Regions from separate parts of the Streptomyces viridosporus T7A genome, predicted to be linked through region 1. Evidence: riboswitches for the same ligand, from Rfam matches in the RefSeq annotation. Region 1 holds a riboswitch; the other holds the start of a gene.
The links. A riboswitch is a leader RNA that binds a small molecule or an ion and turns the genes downstream of it on or off. The one in region 1 is predicted to bind glycine.

Region 1 (9,611 bases):
CAGCTTCGGGTCGAGGGCTTCCCGCATGGCCTCGCCGAGGAGGGTGAAGCCGAGGGCGGTGATGATGATGCCGATGGCGGGGTAGATCGCCATCGTGGGGGCGTAGCTGAAGAAGCGCTGCGCCTGGGCGAGCATGACGCCCCACTCGGGGATGGCCGGGTCGGGGTTGCCCAGGCCCAGGTAGGACAGCGCGGCCGCCTCGATGATCGCGGTGGCCAGGGAGAGCGTGGCCTGCACGATCACCGGGCTGAGCGAGTTGGGGAGGATCTGCGAGAGCACGATGCGCCGCTTGCGCACGCCCAGGGACTGGGCCGCGAGCACGTAGTCCGCGCCCCCCTGCGCCAGCATGGCGCCGCGCAGCAGCCGGGCGAACACCGGGACCTGGACCACGCCCACCGCGATCATCACGGTGGTCAGCGACTGACCCATGACGGCGGCGATGGAGACGGCCAGCAGCAGCGAGGGCAGCGCCAGCATCATGTCGATGAAGCGCATGATGGCGGAGTCGACGCGTCGTCCGGTGTCGCCGCCGAGGGTGGCCGCGGCTCCGGAGACGATGCCGATCAGGAAGCCGGCGACCAGGCCGATCAGGGTGGCGACGATGCCGACGAGCAGGGTCTGGCGGGCTCCGACCAGCATCCGGGAGAACAGGTCGCGGCCGAGGTGGTCGAGGCCGAACCAGTTGCCGTCGCGCGCCCCGACGAACTTGCCCTGGTTGGGGAAGACCTCGCTCCGCCAGGTCTGGGCGCTCGGCGAGTAGGGGGCCAGGAGCGGCCCGACGATCGCGATGACGATGAACGCGACGATGATGACGGCACCGACGATCGCCATCTTGCTGGACTTCAGGCGGCGGAAGGCCTCCCGCCAGAGGCTGGCGCCGGTGCTGGTCTCGTTGACGGCCGTCAGTTCCGCGAGACGCTGGATCTTCTCGGTCTTGGTGGCGACGCTCATGTCAGTGCACCCGCACTCTCGGGTCGATGATGCTGTACGCCACGTCCACCAGCAGGTTGATCAGGACGTACACCATCGCGATGAACATGATGAACCCGACGAGCACCGGGTAGTCGCGGCCGTCGATCGACGTCTTGATGAAGTTGCCGATGCCGTTGAAGGAGAACACGGACTCGGTGAGGACCGCGCCGGACAGCAGGGAGCCGGTGAGCAGACCGACCGAGGTGATCACGGGCAGCAGGGCGTTGCGCAGCACGTGCCGACCGCGCACGACGTTGCGCTTGAGGCCCTTGGCCTCGGCGGTGCGGACGTAGTCCTCGTCCTGGACCTCGAGCACGCTGGCGCGGGTCATGCGCACGATGACCGCGAGCGGGATGGAGGCGAGGGTGACGGCCGGCAGGATCAGGTGGTGGAACGCGTCCCAGGAGGCGTCGAACTCGCCGGTGAGCAGGCCGTCCAGCACGGCGAAGCCGGTCACCTCGGTGGCGTCGAGGCCGGTGTCCAGGCGCCCGTAGGTGGGGAAGAGTCCGAGCTTCACGGCCAGGACTTCCTTGAGGATCAGGCCGAGGAAGAAGACCGGGATGCAGATGCCGACGAGCGAGCCGGAGACCGCGCCGACGTCGAGCCAGCCGCCGCGCTTGCGGGCGGCGAGGTAGCCGAGGGGGATACCGATCGCCACGGCGATGAGCATGGCCAGCAGGGACAGCTCCACCGTCGCCGGGAACCTCAGGACGAACTCGTCCAGCACGGGCTGCCCGGTCTGGACGGAGGTCCCCAGGTCGCCCTGGAAGATGCGCTTGAGGAAGCGCCAGTACTGGACGTAGACGGGCTGGTCGAGCCCGAGCGCACGGTTGATGCGCGCCACTTCGGCCTCGGTGGCCCTCTCCCCCAGGATCGCTGAGGCGGGTCCGCCGGGCAGCCGGTCGAGCCACAGGAAGAGCAGTACCGACAGGCCGAGCAGCGTGGGTATGAGCTGGAGCAGTCTTCGTACGACGAGACGCAGCACCCCGCTTGCCCCTTTCTTGCGTGTGTCTTACATGAACGGACCCGCCCGGCCGCCGAGTTGCGACGGCCGGGCGGACCCCCCGTTTTTTGTTCTCTGCCGCTTACGCGTCACGCGCTCACTTGAAGGAGGCCTCGGAGAAGACTTCCTGCGTCAGCGGGGAGACGTTCGGCGGGTTCACGTTCTTGCCGAAGGCGATGGCCGGCGGGGAGGAGGAGATCGGGACACCCGGCAGGTAGTCCATGATGACCTCGTTGGCCTTCTGGTAGGCGGCGGTGCGCTCCTCGGCCTTGCCCATCTTCGAGCCGGCGTTCACGGCGTCGAAGACCTTCTTGTCCTTGAAGCCCCACTGCTTGTCGTACCCGGCGAACCAGGTGCCGATGAAGTTGTAGCCGTCGTTGAAGTCACCGGTCCAGCCGAGCATGTGCAGGGCGCAGGAGCCGGACTCGGTGGCGTCCAGGTAGTCCGGGGCCCACTTCATGGCCTTGGGCTTGACGGTGATGCCGGACTTCTCCAGGTCGGCCTTCATCAGCTCGAACAGGTCCTGCGGGGCAGGCATGTACGGGCGGGTGACCTCGGTCGGGTAGCAGAACTCGATCTCGAGCTTCTCCTCACCGGCCTTCTTGAGGAGGCTCTTGGCCTTGGCGTTGTCGTACGGGTACTTCTTGACCTTCTCGGAGTAGCCCTGGATCGTGTCGGGCATGAACTGGTCCGCGACCTTGCCGCCCTCGGGCAGCTGGGTCTTGACCAGGTTCTCCCGGTCGATGGAGTGCGCGATGGCCTGGCGGACTTCCTTCTTCTTGAGGGCCTTGTTGGCCTCCTGGCTCATGCCCACGTAGAAGAGGTTGAAGACGCCACGGGTCGGGACGACGTAGCCCTGGTCCTCGAGGGTCTTGACGTCGGCCGGAGCGACGAGGTCGTAGCCGTCGATGTCACCGCCCTGGAGCGCCTGGCGGCGGCCCTCCTCGGTGTCGATGGTGCGGAAGACCAGGTTCTTGACCTTCGCCTTGTCGCCCCAGTAGTCGTCGAAGCGCTCGAGGGTGACTTCCTTGTTGCCCTTGTTCCACTTGACGATCTTGTACGGGCCGGTGCCGGCGACCGTGCCGGCCTCCTGGCTGTACTTGGGGTACGTGATGGCGTCGCCCTTGGCGGTCGCCTCCTGCTTCTCGTACTCCTTGATGGCCTTCGGCGAGTGGATCGCCAGGGCGTTGAGGGAGAAGCCGCCGGGGAGGTTGGCGGAGGGCTTCTTGACCTCGATGACGGCGGTGTTCTCGTCCTTCGCGGTGCAGGACTTGTAGTTCGCCTCGGGCGTCTCCTTGTCCTCGTTCTTCGCGAAGCCGCCCATGATGGTCTGCCAGTAGTAGGAGACCGCGCTGGACTGGTAGGTGCCCTTCCAGTTGAACCAGTGGTCGTAGTTGGCGCAGACGGCCTCGGCGTTGAGCGTCTCGCCGTCGTGGAACTTCACGCCCTTGCGGAGGTTGAAGGTCCAGACCGTGCCCTCGTCGTTGCTCGACCAGGTCTCGGCGAGGCCGCCGACCAGTTCGGTACCGCCCGACTCGTGCTCGAGGAGCGCCTCGAACGCCTGGCGCGTCACGCGGAAGGTTTCACCGTCGCTCGCGAGGGCAGGGTCCAGGGAGCCCGGGTCGCCTGCACCGGCGAAGACGAAGGTGTCCTTCTTGCCGCCGCTCTCGTTGTCGCTGTCCCGCTCGCTGGCGCAGCCCGTGGCGATCAGACCGACCGCGACCGCGGCCGTGATCGCCCGAGCGGCTCGGGGCTTGAATATGCGCATACTGGGGCCACTCCGGGTCCGCTATGTGGATGCATCTTGACCGGCCGAACACTACAGACGTTCGCAGGGAGTCAGGAACAGTCCGGATAGCGGTGATACCTACCTGAGATCTGAACACTTGACATAAGGGACTCTTCAGGCGTCCTTTCGCGAGGAGTTAACCCGTTCGACACCTGGGGTGCCGCCCCAAGAGCCGTTCAGAAGGCGCCGAACAGCGTGAAGGCCGGATGAAACCGCAGGTGACAGGCGGTCAGCGGGAAGTAGCCGAGCGCGCATGGCCAAAAATCTGACGCGAAATCAACCTCGGGCGGCGAGGTGGACCCCTCACCGGTACCCCTGTCCACATCGTGGACACGGTGACGCTGCGTCAACACGACGAAGGCCCGGTGCGGCCGACCGCACCGGGCCTTTCGAGGACGCTTCCCGGTCAGCTCCGGTGCGCGGGCGGGTAGCCGTAGCCCGGGGCGGCGGGCGGCACGGCGCCGTGCGCCTCGCGGTCGTAGAACGGCCGCGACCTGGTCCGCAGCCACATCACGACCGGGTCGTGCTCGTCGGACATCGCGACGGTCGACACGGGAAGCCCGTCCGGGACGGCCCCGAGGGACTGCTGCATCATGGCGCGCACCGCGTCGACGGACGGCGGGGAGGTGTCGTACACGTCGAGGCCGATGGCGAGGTAGGGCGCGCCCAGCGCGGGCTGCACCCAGGCGCGGCGCAGCGCGCGGACGGCCGGGGTGCGGTGGGCGTTCTGCGCGAGCAGGGCGTAGAACTGCGGGATCTCGATGCCCGGTTCGGACAGCCTGAGCGGCCCGGCGGGCTGGCGGTCCAGACCGGTGGCGATGCGGCGCAGATCCAGCCAGGGGATGCCCACTCCACCGCCCGGGGCGTGCGGATTGAGCCAGAGTCCGTAGCGGTCGGGGTAGAGCGCGCGGGCCACGTCGAGTCCGTCGACGACCTCGTAGGACCGGTTCCAGCCGCTGGCCGACAGCTCCTGGGCGGAGGTGACGCAGGGCGCGTAGCCGAAGCCGTCCACCTCCATGTTCCCGTACTGGGCGTCCGGGGAACCGGCCTGGCCGTGCCACAGCAGCATCCAGACCTGGCCGGTGGAGGGGGTCGCGAGCGCGCGCAGCAACGCCTCGTAGGCGTCGTAACGCCCGGGCGTCACCTGGCGCAGCATGTGCTCGACCTGCCCGGCCGCCGCGGTGCCAGCGCTCACTTTGTATCGCCCCTCCGTCAACACCTCGCCGGCCAATGAACCTAGCTTAAGCCGCCCGCCGCCCGGTGACCGCTGCCCGTGCGGCACGCGGACGGACCGCCGGTGAGGGCGGGCGGGCGGACGGGACGGCTCCGGGCAGGCTCACGGGACGCGCTGGTAGAAGGGGCGGACCCGGTCGCGCATCCAGTCGCCCACCGGGTCCTGCGCCACGTCCAGCAGGACCAGGTTCACCGGCCACTTCACCGCCGTCCGGCCCAGCGCGCGGCCGAGCGCGTCCATCGGCAGGGTCCGCAGGTCCCCCTCGTCCCACCGGGACAGTTCCACGCCGACGAACAGCACCGGGTCGTCCGTCTCGATCGCGGCGAGGCAGCGGCGGGCGGTGGCCACCACTTCGAGGGTCTCGAACTCCGCCGAGGCCGCGGAGAGGAAGTCCACCGGGTCGTCCTGCCAGTCGGGCTCGAACAGCCGGACCCGGCCGCCGCTCGCCGCGCCGTCCAGCGGGGTGTGCCCGGCCCGGCACAGCTCGGCCACGGCGGGCGGCGGCAGCGGGATGCCCACCACGCCGCCGGGGTTCACCGCGATCCCGGCCTGCGGCGGCAGACCGCGCGCGAACTCCACGGCCGGCGCGACGGTGTACGCCATGTGGGAGCCGACGACCTGGCGGAACTGCTCCTCGGAGCTGAACACCGGGACGTACGCCTGGCCGTCGAGCTCCACCGTGGGCAGGTCGAGCGGGCCGCTGTGCGGGCCGCCGCCGGACGGCAGGGGGACCCAGACGAAGCTGCGGCCCAGCACCTCGACGATCCGGCTGCCCGCCGAGGGGACGCCGAGGGAGGCGGAGAGCACCTCCTCCAGCTCGTTTCCTGGCCATCCGCCATGCGGGTGGGGTTGTGTCTGCGCCGGGAAGTCCATCTGCCTACCGCCTGCCTGGAACCACTGCTGTGGCTCAAAAGGCTAACCGCTGTCGCGCCGCGGCCGGTCAGCCCGTGAAGCCGATGTGGCGCAGCGCGTTCGCCGCGTCCCGGTCGACCAGGACCACCGAGCCGCAGCCGGCCGGCACCTCGCCCCGCTCCACCGCCCGCAGCAGCCGGCCGCTCGCCGCGCGGTGCCGCAGGAACGCGTACCGGGAGACGCCCCGGCCCCGCTCCCGCTGGCCGGCCAGGGCCTGCTGCGGGGGGACGTCCAGGAGCAGCAGGTGCAGGCGCGAGCCCCGGCGCCGGGCCTCGCGGGCCAGCCAGCGGCGCACCCACGCCTGCGTGCCGCAGTCGTGCACGACGACTCCCCCGCCCGTGCGCAGGGCCCCGTGCAGCCCGGCGTAGTGGGCGAGGCGGACCAGCGGGCGGTAGACGGCGTACGGCAGGAAGCGCGGCATACGGCGCTCCCAGAGGTCGCGGGTGTCCTGGGAGTCCACACGGGCGCCGCGCACCGCGCGCCGCATCAGGGTGGACTTGCCGCTGCCGGGCAGGCCGGTGACCACCACGAGGTCGCGGGGCCCGAAGAGCAGGGCGCGCGGGCTGTCACCGGCGCGCTCGCGCAGGTCCTGGACGACCGGCGCGGGCAGCGCGCCGCGGGCCGCCGGGGCCGAAGTGTCCGGCCGTTCGGGCAGCGCGACGCCCGTGGTGGTGGCGCACGCCGTGGTCCTGTTCACCGTGATCGTCCTCCCCTGGGGGCCGGGCACGCCGGTCCTCATCCCCGCCGAGTGTAAAGAGAAGGTAATTCCCGAGCCTCCCGTTTCCGTCCGTGTCCCGAAACAACCCCGCCACAGCCCACTGTGACGGACCGCGCACGCTGTGCATACCCGGTGAAGGTCCCCCTGCCGTGCCCCGGGGATGCGTGCAATGATGGGCGCGCCAACTGCATACCGGCCGTTTGAATCCGCGCGGGAGAGTCCCCGGCACCGTGTGCCGCCGGGGCGCCGAAGGAGCAAGTTCCTCCCTTGAATCTCTCAGGCCCCGATACCGCGCGGGCGAGGCACATCTGAAAAGCGGGCCGCCGCGGCAGTGCTCCGGCGGCTCCACCCAAGGTGCAAGCCGTGGCTCCTCCCCTGTGCGGGCGGTCATGGCGAACCTCTCAGGTTCCGATGACAGATGGGGAGGATCGTCCTCGCCCATCCCCATGTCCGGCTTCTCCCCCGAGCTCTCGACCTCGCTCGAACAGGGGCCCCCGGCGCGGGGGACCCCATCTCCCTGGGAGACCGACCGATGAGCAGTACCGAACTCCGCCGGACCGCGCTCGATGCGCTGCACCGCTCGCTCGGCGCGACGATGACCGACTTCGCCGGCTGGGACATGCCCCTGCGCTACGGCTCCGAGCGCGACGAGCACAACGCCGTGCGCACCAGGGCCGGTCTCTTCGACCTCTCGCACATGGGCGAGATCACCGTCACCGGCCCGCAGGCGGCCGCGTTCCTCGACCACGCCCTGGTCGGCAACATCGGGAGCGTCAAGCCCGGCCGTGCCCGCTACACCATGATCTGCCGCGAGGACGGCGGCATCCTGGACGACCTGATCGTCTACCGGCTCGGCGAGGCCGAGGCCCCCGAGTACCTGGTGGTCGCCAACGCCTCCAACGCCCAGACGGTGCTGGACGCCCTCGTGGAGCGCTCGGCCGGCTTCGACGCCGAGGTGCGCGACGACCGCGACGCCTACGCGCTGCTCGCCGTGCAGGGCCCCGAGTCCCCGGGGATCCTGAAGGGCCTGACCGACGCCGACCTGGAGGGCCTGAAGTACTACTCCGGTCTGCCCGGCACCGTCGCCGGTGTCCCCGCGCTCATCGCCCGTACCGGCTACACCGGCGAGGACGGCTTCGAGCTGTTCGTGAAGCCGGAGCACGCGGTCGGGCTGTGGCAGGCGCTGACCGAGGCGGGCGCCGGGGCCGGCCTGGTCCCGTGCGGGCTCTCCTGCCGCGACACGCTGCGCCTGGAGGCGGGCATGCCGCTGTACGGGAACGAGCTGAGCACCTCCCTGACGCCCTTCGACGCCGGTTTCGGCCGGGTGGTGAAGTTCGAGAAGGAGGGCGACTTCGTCGGCCGCGCCGCCCTGGCCGAGGCCGCCGCCCGCACCGAGCAGAACCCGCCGCGCGTCCTGGTCGGCCTGGTCGCCGAGGGCCGCCGGGTCCCGCGCGCCGGGTACGCGGTCGTCGCCGGCGGCGAGGTGATCGGCGAGGTCACCTCCGGCGCGCCCTCCCCGACGCTGGGCAAGCCGATCGCGATGGCGTACGTCGACGCGGCCCACGCGGCGCCGGGCACCGCGGGCGTCACCGTGGACATCCGCGGCAGCCAGGAGCCGTACGAGGTCGTGGCGCTGCCGTTCTACAAGCGGCAGAAGTGACACCGTCGTAGCGTTTCCGGACAGCCGCCCACGGGTGCGGCCGGGTACTCCGTACCCGCTCACGCGTGCTCCCCGCTGTCCGCCCCCCTCACCAGCAGTCCCACCGCGTACAGGAGAATCCAGGCCATGAGCAACCCCCAGCAGCTGCGTTACAGCAAGGAGCACGAGTGGCTGTCGGCCGCCGAGGACGGCGTGTCGACGATCGGCATCACCGAGCACGCGGCCAACGCGCTCGGCGACGTCGTCTTCGTCCAGCTCCCCGAGGTCGGTGACAGCGTGACCGCGGGCGAGACCTGCGGCGAGCTGGAGTCGACCAAGTCGGTCAGCGACCTGTACTGCCCGGTCTCCGGCGAGGTCACCGAGATCAACGAGGACGTGGTGAACGACCCGTCGCTGGTGAACTCGGCCCCCTTCGAGGGCGGCTGGCTGTTCAAGGTGCGCATCACCGACGAGCCGGCCGACCTGCTGACCGCCGCCGAGTACGACGCCCACATCGCCGGCTGAGGAGTCGTCGCCGCATGTCCCTTCTGAACACGCCCCTGCACGAGCTCGACCCGGCCGTCGCCGCGGCGGTCGACGCCGAGCTGCACCGCCAGCAGTCCACCCTCGAGATGATCGCCTCGGAGAACTTCGCCCCGGTCGCGGTCATGGAGGCCCAGGGCTCGGTCCTCACCAACAAGTACGCCGAGGGCTACCCCGGCCGCCGCTACTACGGCGGCTGCGAGCACGTCGACGTGATCGAGCAGATCGCCATCGACCGCGTCAAGGAGCTCTTCGGCGCCGAGCACGCCAACGTGCAGCCGCACTCGGGCGCGCAGGCCAACGCCGCCGCGATGTTCGCGCTGCTCAAGCCCGGTGACACGATCATGGGCCTGAACCTCGCGCACGGCGGGCACCTGACCCACGGCATGAAGATCAACTTCTCCGGCAAGCTGTACGACGTCGTCGCCTACCACGTCGGCGACGACGGCCGGGTCGACATGGCCGAGGTCGAGCGCCTGGCCAAGGAGAGCAGACCGAAGCTGATCGTCGCCGGCTGGTCGGCGTACCCGCGTCAGCTGGACTTCGCCGCGTTCCGCCGGATCGCGGACGAGGTCGGCGCGTACCTCATGGTCGACATGGCGCACTTCGCCGGTCTGGTCGCGGCGGGCCTGCACCCGAACCCGGTGCCGCACGCCCACGTCGTGACGACCACGACCCACAAGACCCTCGGCGGCCCCCGCGGCGGTGTGATCCTCTCCACGGCCGAACTGGCCAAGAAGATCAACTCCGCGGTCTTCCCCGGCCAGCAGGGCGGCCCGCTGGAGCACGTGGTCGCGGCCA
Region 2 (9,611 bases), 4.0 Mb from region 1:
CCGGTGCTGACCCACCGGGTGACGCCCACCCGGCTGCTCGACTCCCCCGCCGCCTGAGGCCCCGCGCGCTCCGGCTCCGCGTCCCCCGCCGCCCGTGATCCGGGCCGGCGGGGGACGTGCCGTTTCCCCGTCCTTTCCCCACCCCGCCGCCCCACCCCCACCACCCCGCTCGTCCGAGCGCGAAAAGACTCGTACGAGCCCGGAACGCTTTTCCGCGGCACCGGACTAGCCCCATCCGACCACGCCGAACCACCCGAAGGGACCGTGCAGTTGAGCTGAACCGCCCGCGCGGGTGACGCGTCATCAACCTGTGAGGAGTGGTGCCGCGAAATCCCTGCGGATCGCCGTCCGCGGGGCAACACTGGTTTCCGACCGACCTATCACAACGGGGGGCGGCCATGAACGAACCTTCACGCCGCGGAACTGACACGACAGACGTCTCACAGGTCACCACAGAGCGAAAGAACCCATCCATGTGCCAGCACCAGTCACCGTGCCCCTCGGCCGACTCCGCCGACCGGGAATCCGCCCGTCTCGTGGCGCACCACCCGGAGCAGGGGTGGAGCCTGCTGTGCAACGGTGTCGTGCTCTTCGAGGACACCGGTGAACTCCTGCCCGACGGCAGGGCCATCGCCCCGCAGCGCCCCCGGGGCGCCCGCCTGACCACCGCCTGAGCCCCACCGGGCCCGACGGGGCCCGCCCCGGGACGCCAGGGGCCGGACCGCAGGACCTCCTGCGACCCGGCCCCGATGCGTGTCCGGAGCGGATCACCCACCGTGAGCCGGTGCCCGGCAGGAGTGACGCCCGGCCTCTCCGCCCCCTTCCGCGCGGGGAGTTCGTCCCGCGCACCCTCCCGCGGACACCCCCGGCCTCCGGAAGGCTCCGAAGGCGCCGCACCGCACCCGGGACCCCGCGGGCCGCCCCCACCGCCCTATCGTGACCGGCATGCAGTCCTACACGATCGGCCAGGCAGCGCGACTGCTCGGCGTGAGCCCGGACACCGCCCGCCGCTGGGCGGACGCGGGCCGGATCACCACCCACCGCGACGACAGCGGGCGGCGCCTCATCGACGGCCGGGACCTGGCCGCGTTCTCGGTCGAACTCGCCAGGGCGGGCACCGCCGAGGAGGGCGCCCCCTACACCTCGGCCCGCAACGCCTTCCCCGGCATCGTCACCGCGATCAAACTCGGCGACGTCGCCGCCCAGGTCGAGATCCAGGCCGGCCCGCACCGCCTCGTCTCCCTGCTCACCCGGGAGGCCGTGGAGGAGCTGGGCCTCGAGGTCGGCATGGAGGCCACCGCACGCGTGAAGTCGACGAACGTCCACATCGACCGCGTCTGACCGGGGCGGGGGCCCGTCGCGCGAGCGCACATGCCAGCCTTTCAGCAGCCTTCCCTGGCACACACGATGCGACAGGGAACCTCTCCCTGGCAGATGCGTAAGTATCATCAGCACAGGGGAGGGCTGTGTCCGCTCCTCCCCCCGGCCCGCAGAGGGAGTGCCACCGAGATGACCCGTTCCGCCCGCCGCCCCCGGCGGCGCCTGCGGACCGCCGGCGCCGCGGCCGCCGTCCTCCTGGCGCTGGGCGGCTGCTCCGCGTCCGGCACGGACACCTCGGGGTCCGCCGGGGACGGCCCCTCCGGGACGGTCACCGTCTTCGCGGCCGCCTCGCTCGAGGAGGGCTTCTCCACGCTCGGCGAGCGGTTCGAGAAGGAGCACCCGGGAACCACGGTCACCTTCAGCTTCGGCGGCAGCGACACCCTGGCCGCCGGCATCTCCGGCGGTGCCCCGGCCGACGTCTTCGCGGCGGCCAGTACCAGGACGATGAAGACCGTCACGGACGAGGGGCTCACCGCGGGCAGCCCGAGCACGTTCGTCCGCAACCGGCTGGAGATCGCCACCCTGCCGGGCAACCCGCGGGGAATCGGCTCCCTGGGGGACCTGGCCGCACCCGGTCTGAAGGTCGTGCTGTGCGACAGGACGGTGCCCTGCGGTGCGGCGGCGCAAACGGCCCTCACGGCCGCCGGCGTCGACCTGACGCCGGTCTCCTACGAGCAGGACGTCAAGAGCGCCCTGACGAAGGTCGAGCTGAAGGAGGCCGACGCCGCCGTCGTGTACCGGACGGATGTGAGGGCCGCGGGTGACAGGGTGGAGGGCGTGGAATTCCCGGAGTCGGCCGAGGCCGTCAACGACTACCCGATCGCCCTCCTCGAGAACGCCCCGAACCCGACGGCGGCGAAGGCGTTCGTCGCACTGGTGCGGTCGCCGGAGGGCCGGAAGGTCCTGACCGGGGCCGGATTCCTCGCGCCATGACCGGTCGGCACGGCACCCCGCCGGACCCGGGCGCGCCCGCCCCGCCCTCCGGCGGCGGCCGGAACGGGACACCGGCCGCGAAGGCCCCCCGCACGCCGCGCCCGCGCACCCCCGGCCGCGGCGTCCCCCTCCTCCTCCTCGCGCCCGCCCTCCTGGGCCTCGCCTTCCTCCTGGTCCCCCTCCTCGCCCTCCTCCTCCGAGCTCCCTGGCGCAGCCTCCCCGAGCAGCTGACCAGCCCCGAGGTGTGGCAGGCGCTGCGCCTGTCGCTGGTCTGCGCCACGGCGGCGACCGCGCTGAGCCTGGTCATCGGCGTCCCACTGGCCTGGCTGCTGGCCCGTACGGAGTTCCCCGGCCGCGGCCTGGTCCGCGCCCTGGTGACGCTTCCGCTGGTCCTCCCCCCGGTGGTGGGCGGCGTCGCCCTGCTGCTCGCCCTGGGCCGCAACGGGGTCGTCGGCCAGTGGCTGGACGCGTGGTTCGGCATCACCCTGCCCTTCACCACCGCGGGCGTCGTCCTCGCCGAGACGTTCGTGGCGATGCCGTTCCTCGTCATCAGCGTCGAGGGCACGCTGCGGGCCGCCGACCCGCGTTACGAGGAGGCGGCCGCCACCCTGGGCGCCTCCCGGTTCACCGCGTTCCGCCGGGTCACCCTGCCGCTGGTCGCCCCGGGCATCGCGGCCGGTGCCGTCCTCGCCTGGGCCAGGGCCCTCGGTGAGTTCGGCGCGACGATCACCTTCGCCGGCAACTTCCCCGGCCGCACCCAGACCATGCCGCTCGCGGTGTACCTCGCCCTGCAGAACGACCCGGCCGCCGCGATCGCCCTCAGCCTGGTGCTGCTGGCGGTGTCCGTCGCCGTGCTCGCCGGACTGCGGGACCGCTGGATGAGGACGGTCTGATCCCGTGCCCGAGACCCTGCCGGAAGACCTCGGCGAGGACCCCGGAAAGAGGTCCGGCCCGGCGCCCGCACCGGCCGCCGAGGGCCTCGACGCGCGGCTCGTCGTCGACCGCGGCTCCTTCCGCCTGGACATCGCGCTCACCGCCGCGCCCGGCGACGTCGTCGCCCTGCTGGGCCCGAACGGCGCCGGCAAGACCACCGCCCTGCGCGCGCTCGCCGGCCTCGCTCCCCTCACGGCGGGCCATCTGCGGCTGGACGGCGTCGAGCTGCGCCGCACGCCGCCCGAGTCGCGCCCGGTCGGCGTCGTCTTCCAGGACTACCTGCTCTTCCCGCACCTGACCGCCCTCGACAACGTGGCCTTCGGACCGCGCTGCCGGGGCGCCGGCAAGGCACAGGCCCGCGCCCTGGCCGCCGAGTGGCTGGACCGCATGGGCCTGGCCGAGCACGCCGGTGCCAAGCCCCGCCGGCTCTCCGGCGGCCAGGCCCAGCGGGTGGCGCTCGCCCGCGCCCTGGCCACCCGCCCCCGGCTGCTGCTCCTGGACGAGCCGCTCGCCGCCCTGGACGCCCGTACCCGGCTGGAGGTGCGGGCCGGTCTCCGCCGCCATCTGGCCGCCTTCGAGGCCGTCGCCGTCCTGGTCACGCACGACCCGCTGGACGCCATGGTGCTGGCCGACCGCCTGATCGTCGTGGAGCGGGGCCGGATCGTGCAGGAGGGCACGCCCTCCGACACCGCCCGCCACCCGCGCACCGAGTACGTCGCCCAGCTGGTCGGCCTCAACCTGTACCGCGGGCAGGCCGAGGGCCACACGGTCCGGCTCGACGCCGGCCCCGCGGTGAGCACCACGGAGGACCTTTCCGGCCCCGCGTTCGTGGCGTTCCCGCCCGGCGCCGTGACCCTCCACCGCGACCGCCCCACCGGCTCCAGCGCCCGCAACCTCTGGCGCTGCGAGGTCGCCGGCCTGGAGCCCCACGGCGACCAGGTCCGCGCGGAGCTCACCGGCGAACTCCCCCTGACCGCCGACCTCACCGCGGTCGCCGCGGCCGAGCTGGGCCTGCATCCGGGCGCCCCGGTGTGGGCGGCGGTCAAGGCCGCGCAGACCCACGCGTACCCGGCGTAGCACACGACGGCCCGCGCACACGGCGTAGGGCCCCGCTCCGGCCGTGCGGCCGGAGCGGGGCCCTACGCAACCCTTCCGTTTCGGGTGGGTCAGTCCTCGTACGCGTCCAGCGGCGGGCAGGAGCACACCAGGTTCCGGTCGCCGAAGGCCTGGTCGATGCGGCGCACCGGCGGCCAGTACTTGTCGGCGGCGCTCACCCCGGCCGGGAACACGGCCTCCTCGCGTCCGTAGGCGTGCTCCCACTCCCCGCCGAGCGCGGCGGCGGTGTGCGGGGCGTTGCGGAGCGGGTTGTCGTCCGCGGGCCACGCGCCGGAGCCGACCTTCTCGATCTCCGCGCGGATCGCGATCATCGCCTCGCAGAACCGGTCGATCTCGGCCAGGTCCTCGGACTCGGTCGGCTCGATCATCAGCGTGCCGGCCACCGGGAAGGACATCGTCGGCGCGTGGAAGCCGTAGTCGATCAGCCGCTTGGCGACGTCGTCCACGCTCACGCCGGTCGCCTTGGTCAGCGGGCGCAGGTCGATGATGCACTCGTGCGCGACGAGGCCGCCGGGGCCGGTGTAGAGCACCGGGTAGTGCGGCTCGAGGCGCTTGGCGATGTAGTTGGCGCTGAGCACCGCCACCTGCGTGGCCCGCTTGAGCCCCTCGCCGCCCATGAGACGGACGTACGCCCAGGAGATGGGCAGGATGCCCGCCGAGCCCCACGGCGCGGCCGAGATCGGCCCCACACCGGTCTCCGGTCCGGCCTCGGGCTGGAGCGGGTGGTTCGGCAGGTACGGGGCGAGGTGCGCCCGCACGCCGACCGGGCCGACGCCGGGTCCGCCGCCGCCGTGCGGGATGCAGAAGGTCTTGTGCAGGTTCAGGTGCGAGACGTCACCGCCGAAGTGCCCCGGCTTGGCCAGGCCCACCAGCGCGTTGAGGTTGGCGCCGTCGACGTACACCTGGCCGCCGGCCTCGTGCACCTGCGCGCAGATGTCGGCGACGTGCTCCTCGAACACGCCGTGCGTCGAGGGGTACGTGATCATCAGCACCGCCAGCTCGTCGCGGTACTGCTCGATCTTCGCCCGCAGGTCCTCGACGTCGACCTCGCCGTTCTCGGCGGTCCTGACGACGACGACCTTCATCCCGGCCATCACGGCGCTGGCGGCGTTGGTGCCGTGCGCGGAGGACGGGATCAGGCAGACGGTGCGCTGCGCGTCGCCGTTGGCCCGGTGGTAGCCGCGTACGGCGAGCAGGCCGGCCAGCTCGCCCTGGGAGCCGGCGTTGGGCTGGAGGGAGACCTTGTCGTAACCGGTGACCTCGGCGAGCCGCTCCTCCAGCTCGTGGATGAGCGTGAGGTAGCCCTGCGCCTGCTCGGCGGGCGCGAAGGGGTGCAGCTGCCCGAACTCGGGCCAGGTGATCGGCTCCATCTCGGTGGTCGCGTTGAGCTTCATGGTGCAGGAGCCCAGCGGGATCATGCCGCGGTCCAGCGCGTAGTCCCGGTCGGCGAGGCGGCGCAGGTAGCGCAGCATCGCGGTCTCGGAGCGGTGCTGGTGGAAGACGGGGTGCGTGAGGTACTCGTCGGTGCGCAGGAGCGCGTCCGGCAGCGCGTCCTCGGCGACCGCGTCCAGCGCCTCGACGTCGCCCTCGACGCCGAAGGCGCCCCACACGGCGGCGAGCAGGTCGCGGGTGGTGGTCTCGTCACAGGCGATCGAGACGTGGTCGGCGTCGACCGGACGCAGGTTGACGCCCCGGTCGCGCGCGGCGGCGACGACCTCGGCGGCCCGCCCCGGGACCCGGACGGTCAGCGTGTCGAAGTAGGAACCGTGCACGATCTCGGCCCCGCCGGCCCGCAGCCCTTCGGCGAGGACCGCCGCGTACCGGTGGGTGCGCCGCGCGATGGTCCGCAGCCCCTGCGGGCCGTGGTAGACGGCGTACATGCCGGCCATGACGGCGAGCAGCACCTGGGCGGTGCAGATGTTGCTGGTGGCCTTCTCGCGGCGGATGTGCTGCTCACGGGTCTGCAGCGCCAGCCGGTAGGCCTGGTGTCCGTCGGCGTCGACGGAGACGCCGACGAGCCGCCCGGGAAGACTGCGCGCCATCTTCTCCTGCACGGCCATGTATCCGGCGTGCGGTCCGCCGAAGCCCATCGGCACACCGAAGCGCTGCGTGGTGCCGACCGCGATGTCCGCGCCGAGCTCACCGGGCGACTTGAGCAGGGTGAGGGCGAGCAGGTCGGCGGCGACGGTGACGAGCGCGCCGAGTTCGTGCGCCCGGTCGATCACCGGCTTGATGTCGCGTACGGCGCCGGAGGCACCCGGGTACTGGATCAGCACGCCGTTGATCTCGCGCTCGGCGACCTCGGCGGGGATGCCCTCGCTCAGGTCGGCGACGACGACCTCGACGCCGGTCGGCTCGGCCCGGGTCTCGATCACGGCGATGGTCTGCGGCAGCGCGTCCGCGTCGACCAGGAACAGGCCCTTCTTGTTCTTGCCCATGCGCCGCGACAGCGCCATCGCCTCGGCGGCGGCGGTCCCCTCGTCCAGCAGGGAGGCGCCGGAGGTCGGCAGGCCGGTGAGCTCGGCGACCGTGGTCTGGAAGTTCAGCAGCGCCTCGAGCCGCCCCTGCGAGATCTCCGGCTGGTACGGCGTGTAGGCCGTGTACCAGGCCGGGTTCTCCATGACGTTGCGCAGGATGACGGGCGGGGTGAACGTTCCGTAGTACCCGAGCCCGATCATGGAGCCGAGCACCTCATTGCGGCCGGCCAGCGAACGCAGCTCGGCCAGCACCTCGGCCTCGCTCCGCGCCCCCGGCAGGTCCAGCGCGTCGGCGTTCTTGATCACATCCGGGACCGCGGCGGCCGTCAGTTCGTCCAGCGAGCCGTAACCGACCTGCGCGAGCATCTTGGCCCGGGCCTCGTGGTCGGGGCCGATGTGGCGCTGTTCGAAGGGCGTTCCCTGTTCGAGCTCGGAGAGCGGAGTGCGATGGACGGTCATTGCGGAGGCCTCCTGGTCTGACGACCTTCGAGGGGCACCACGGCGCTGGTGCCCGGACGGCCTCCCCCTCTGTCATCTCAACCTGAGAGCTTCACCGGACCGTCCGAAGGCGTCCGGCTTTCACCGTCGGTGAGAGCGGAAGCCGTCGACACCCGCCCTGCTTTCCAGAGTGACCTCGTCCGTGCGGTACGTGAGCCTGAGAGATTCCGGGGAGGATTTGCTCCTTCGGCGCCTCCGGTGGACTCCGGAGGACTCTCCCGCACGGGGTCAGCAGCCGTTTGCCAGCGTACCAGCGAGCGCCGCACCGGGACTTTCGAGTGGCCGCTGCGCCGATTGTGCCTTTTCGTAGTGCTTACGGATGAGTGTGCGACCAGTGGAGGGCCCGTGCAGACCGACATCGATCCGCGCCACCTGATCGGCCGCAAGGCGTTCGACCGCAACGGAACCCGGATCGGCACGATCGACGAGGTCTATCTCGACGACGCCACCGGAGTGCCCGAGTGGGCGGCGATACGCACCGGACTGTTCAGCAGGGACGCCTTCGTCCCCCTGGAGCCCAGCGAACTGATCGACGGCGCCCTGCACGTCCCCTTCGAACGCGCCCTGATCAAGGACGCCCCGGACTTCGGCGTCGGCCGCCACCTCTCCCCGGAGCAGGAGCTCCAGCTCTACCACCACTACGGCCTGGACGTCACCGCCCCTCCCCCGCTCCCGGACCGCGACTTCGGCAGACTCGCGGGCAAGGACGAACCGGCCTGAGCACCCGGCGGCCCCTTCCCGGCCGCCGTGACCTTCGGGGGAAGGAGCCGTCCCGCTCACCGGTCCGCGGACGACGTCCGTGCCGCCCGGGGCCGACGAGACGGGTCGGCCCGCCCGGTCCCCGTCGCCAGGGCGGAGACGTCCCTCGGGGAGAGCGGAGCGCTCCACGGGCTCTCCTGCCTTCCGGTTCCGCACCGGCAACCGCGCCCGGCCCCGGCGACCCCGCCCGTCCGCACGGGGCCATCGGGGCCCGTCCACGGACCGCCGGGACCGGCGAACCGCGGGCGGAGCGCGAACCGCCCGGAGCCCCCGCCCCGCCCGCGGACGCCCGGCCGCGCACCCCGCTCACCGCGCTCACCGTGGCGGCTCACGGCCGCCCGCCCGTCCGGTCCCGCGTCCGCACCCCACCGGCCCCGGCGACCACCGACCCCGCTCACGGACCCGCCGACCCCACCCCGCCGGCCTCCGCCCGCTCACTTCTTCCCGGTCTTCGCGCCACCAGCGGCAGCGGTTCCGCCGGCTCCAGATCCGGGTCGTCGATCCGGAAGGTCTTCACCCGTCCCGGTCCCGAATCGGGCGTCTCGAAACGCACCGTGACCCGGCCCAGCCCACTGCCCTGGACCCACCCGTGCCCGTGGGCGGCGTGCCGCACGTCGTGCCCCGCCGACCAGCGCCGCTCGGCGGGAGCCTGCCGCTCCTGCGCGGGAGCGGCCTCGGGCTCCTCGGCGAGGACGTCCTCGTCCACGCCCGCCGCCTGCGCGAACAGGTCCTCCTGCGTGTAGGCGGCCAGTCCGCTGACCCCCACGCCCAGCAGCCGCACCCCGCCCGTCGTGTCGACCGACTCCAGCAGCCGCGCCGCCGCCTCCCGTATCACCGCCGGATCGTCCGTCGGCCCCCGCAGCGTCTCGGACCGGGTGAGGGTGGAGAAGTCGTACCGGCGCACCTTCAGCACGATGGTCCGCCCCGACAGCCCCGCCCCGCGCAGTCTCCGCACGCACCGGTCGGCGAGCCTCCGCACCTCCGTCCCCACCCGCACCCGGTCGTGGATGTCCACGTCGTACGTGTCCTCGACCGACACCGACTTCGTCTCCCGCTCGGCCACCACGGACCGCTCGTCCCGCGCCAGCGCCATGGCGTACAGCGCGTGCCCGTGGGCCTTGCCCAGCAGCCGTACGAGCTCGTCCTCCCCCGCCTCGGCGAGCTCCTCGACCGTGTGGATCCCGGCCCGCCTGAGGTGGTCGCCGGTGGCCGGTCCCACCCCCGGCAGCGTCCGCACCGGCAGCGGTCCCAGCAGCGCCCGCTCGGTGCCCGGCTCGATCAGCACCAGCCCGTCCGGCTTCGCCTGCTCCGAGGCGATCTTCGCGAGCATCTTGGAGGCCGCGAGCCCCACCGACCCGGTGAGCCCCGTGACCGCCCGGATGTCCGCGCGCAGCTTCGCCCCGGCCAGCCGCGCCGACTCTTCGTCCCAGGCCGCGCCACCGGCCTCCAGGTCCACGAACGCCTCGTCCAGACTGAGCGGCTCGACCAGCGGCGACAGGTCCCGCAGCAGCCCCA

Region 2: linked by a shared signal. The riboswitch ahead of gcvP (aminomethyl-transferring glycine dehydrogenase) and the one ahead of gcvT (glycine cleavage system aminomethyltransferase GcvT) in region 1 are both predicted to bind glycine.

The regions. Positions count from the first base shown of each region.
Region 1 covers NZ_CP023700.1:5,696,643-5,706,253, reverse strand. The annotation lists gene CP969_RS26465 (ABC transporter permease) at 1-951, opposite strand, end outside; gene CP969_RS26460 (ABC transporter permease) at 953-1,957, opposite strand; gene CP969_RS26455 (ABC transporter substrate-binding protein) at 2,073-3,743, opposite strand; gene CP969_RS26450 (enhanced serine sensitivity protein SseB C-terminal domain-containing protein) at 4,171-4,959, opposite strand; gene CP969_RS26445 (enhanced serine sensitivity protein SseB) at 5,101-5,871, opposite strand; gene CP969_RS26440 (AAA family ATPase) at 5,939-6,607, opposite strand; glycine riboswitch at 6,830-6,930, shown strand; glycine riboswitch at 6,931-7,056, shown strand; gene gcvT (glycine cleavage system aminomethyltransferase GcvT) at 7,161-8,288, shown strand; gene gcvH (glycine cleavage system protein GcvH) at 8,415-8,792, shown strand; gene glyA (serine hydroxymethyltransferase) at 8,807-9,611, shown strand, end outside.
Region 2 covers NZ_CP023700.1:1,650,060-1,659,670, forward strand. The annotation lists gene CP969_RS07795 (hypothetical protein) at 1-57, shown strand, start outside; gene CP969_RS07800 (DUF5999 family protein) at 474-674, shown strand; gene CP969_RS07805 (TOBE domain-containing protein) at 946-1,341, shown strand; gene modA (molybdate ABC transporter substrate-binding protein) at 1,510-2,313, shown strand; gene CP969_RS07815 (ABC transporter permease) at 2,310-3,206, shown strand; gene CP969_RS07820 (ABC transporter ATP-binding protein) at 3,211-4,323, shown strand; gene gcvP (aminomethyl-transferring glycine dehydrogenase) at 4,413-7,298, opposite strand; glycine riboswitch at 7,473-7,568, opposite strand; gene CP969_RS07830 (PRC-barrel domain-containing protein) at 7,683-8,057, shown strand; gene CP969_RS07835 (DNA polymerase IV) at 8,491-9,611, opposite strand, start outside.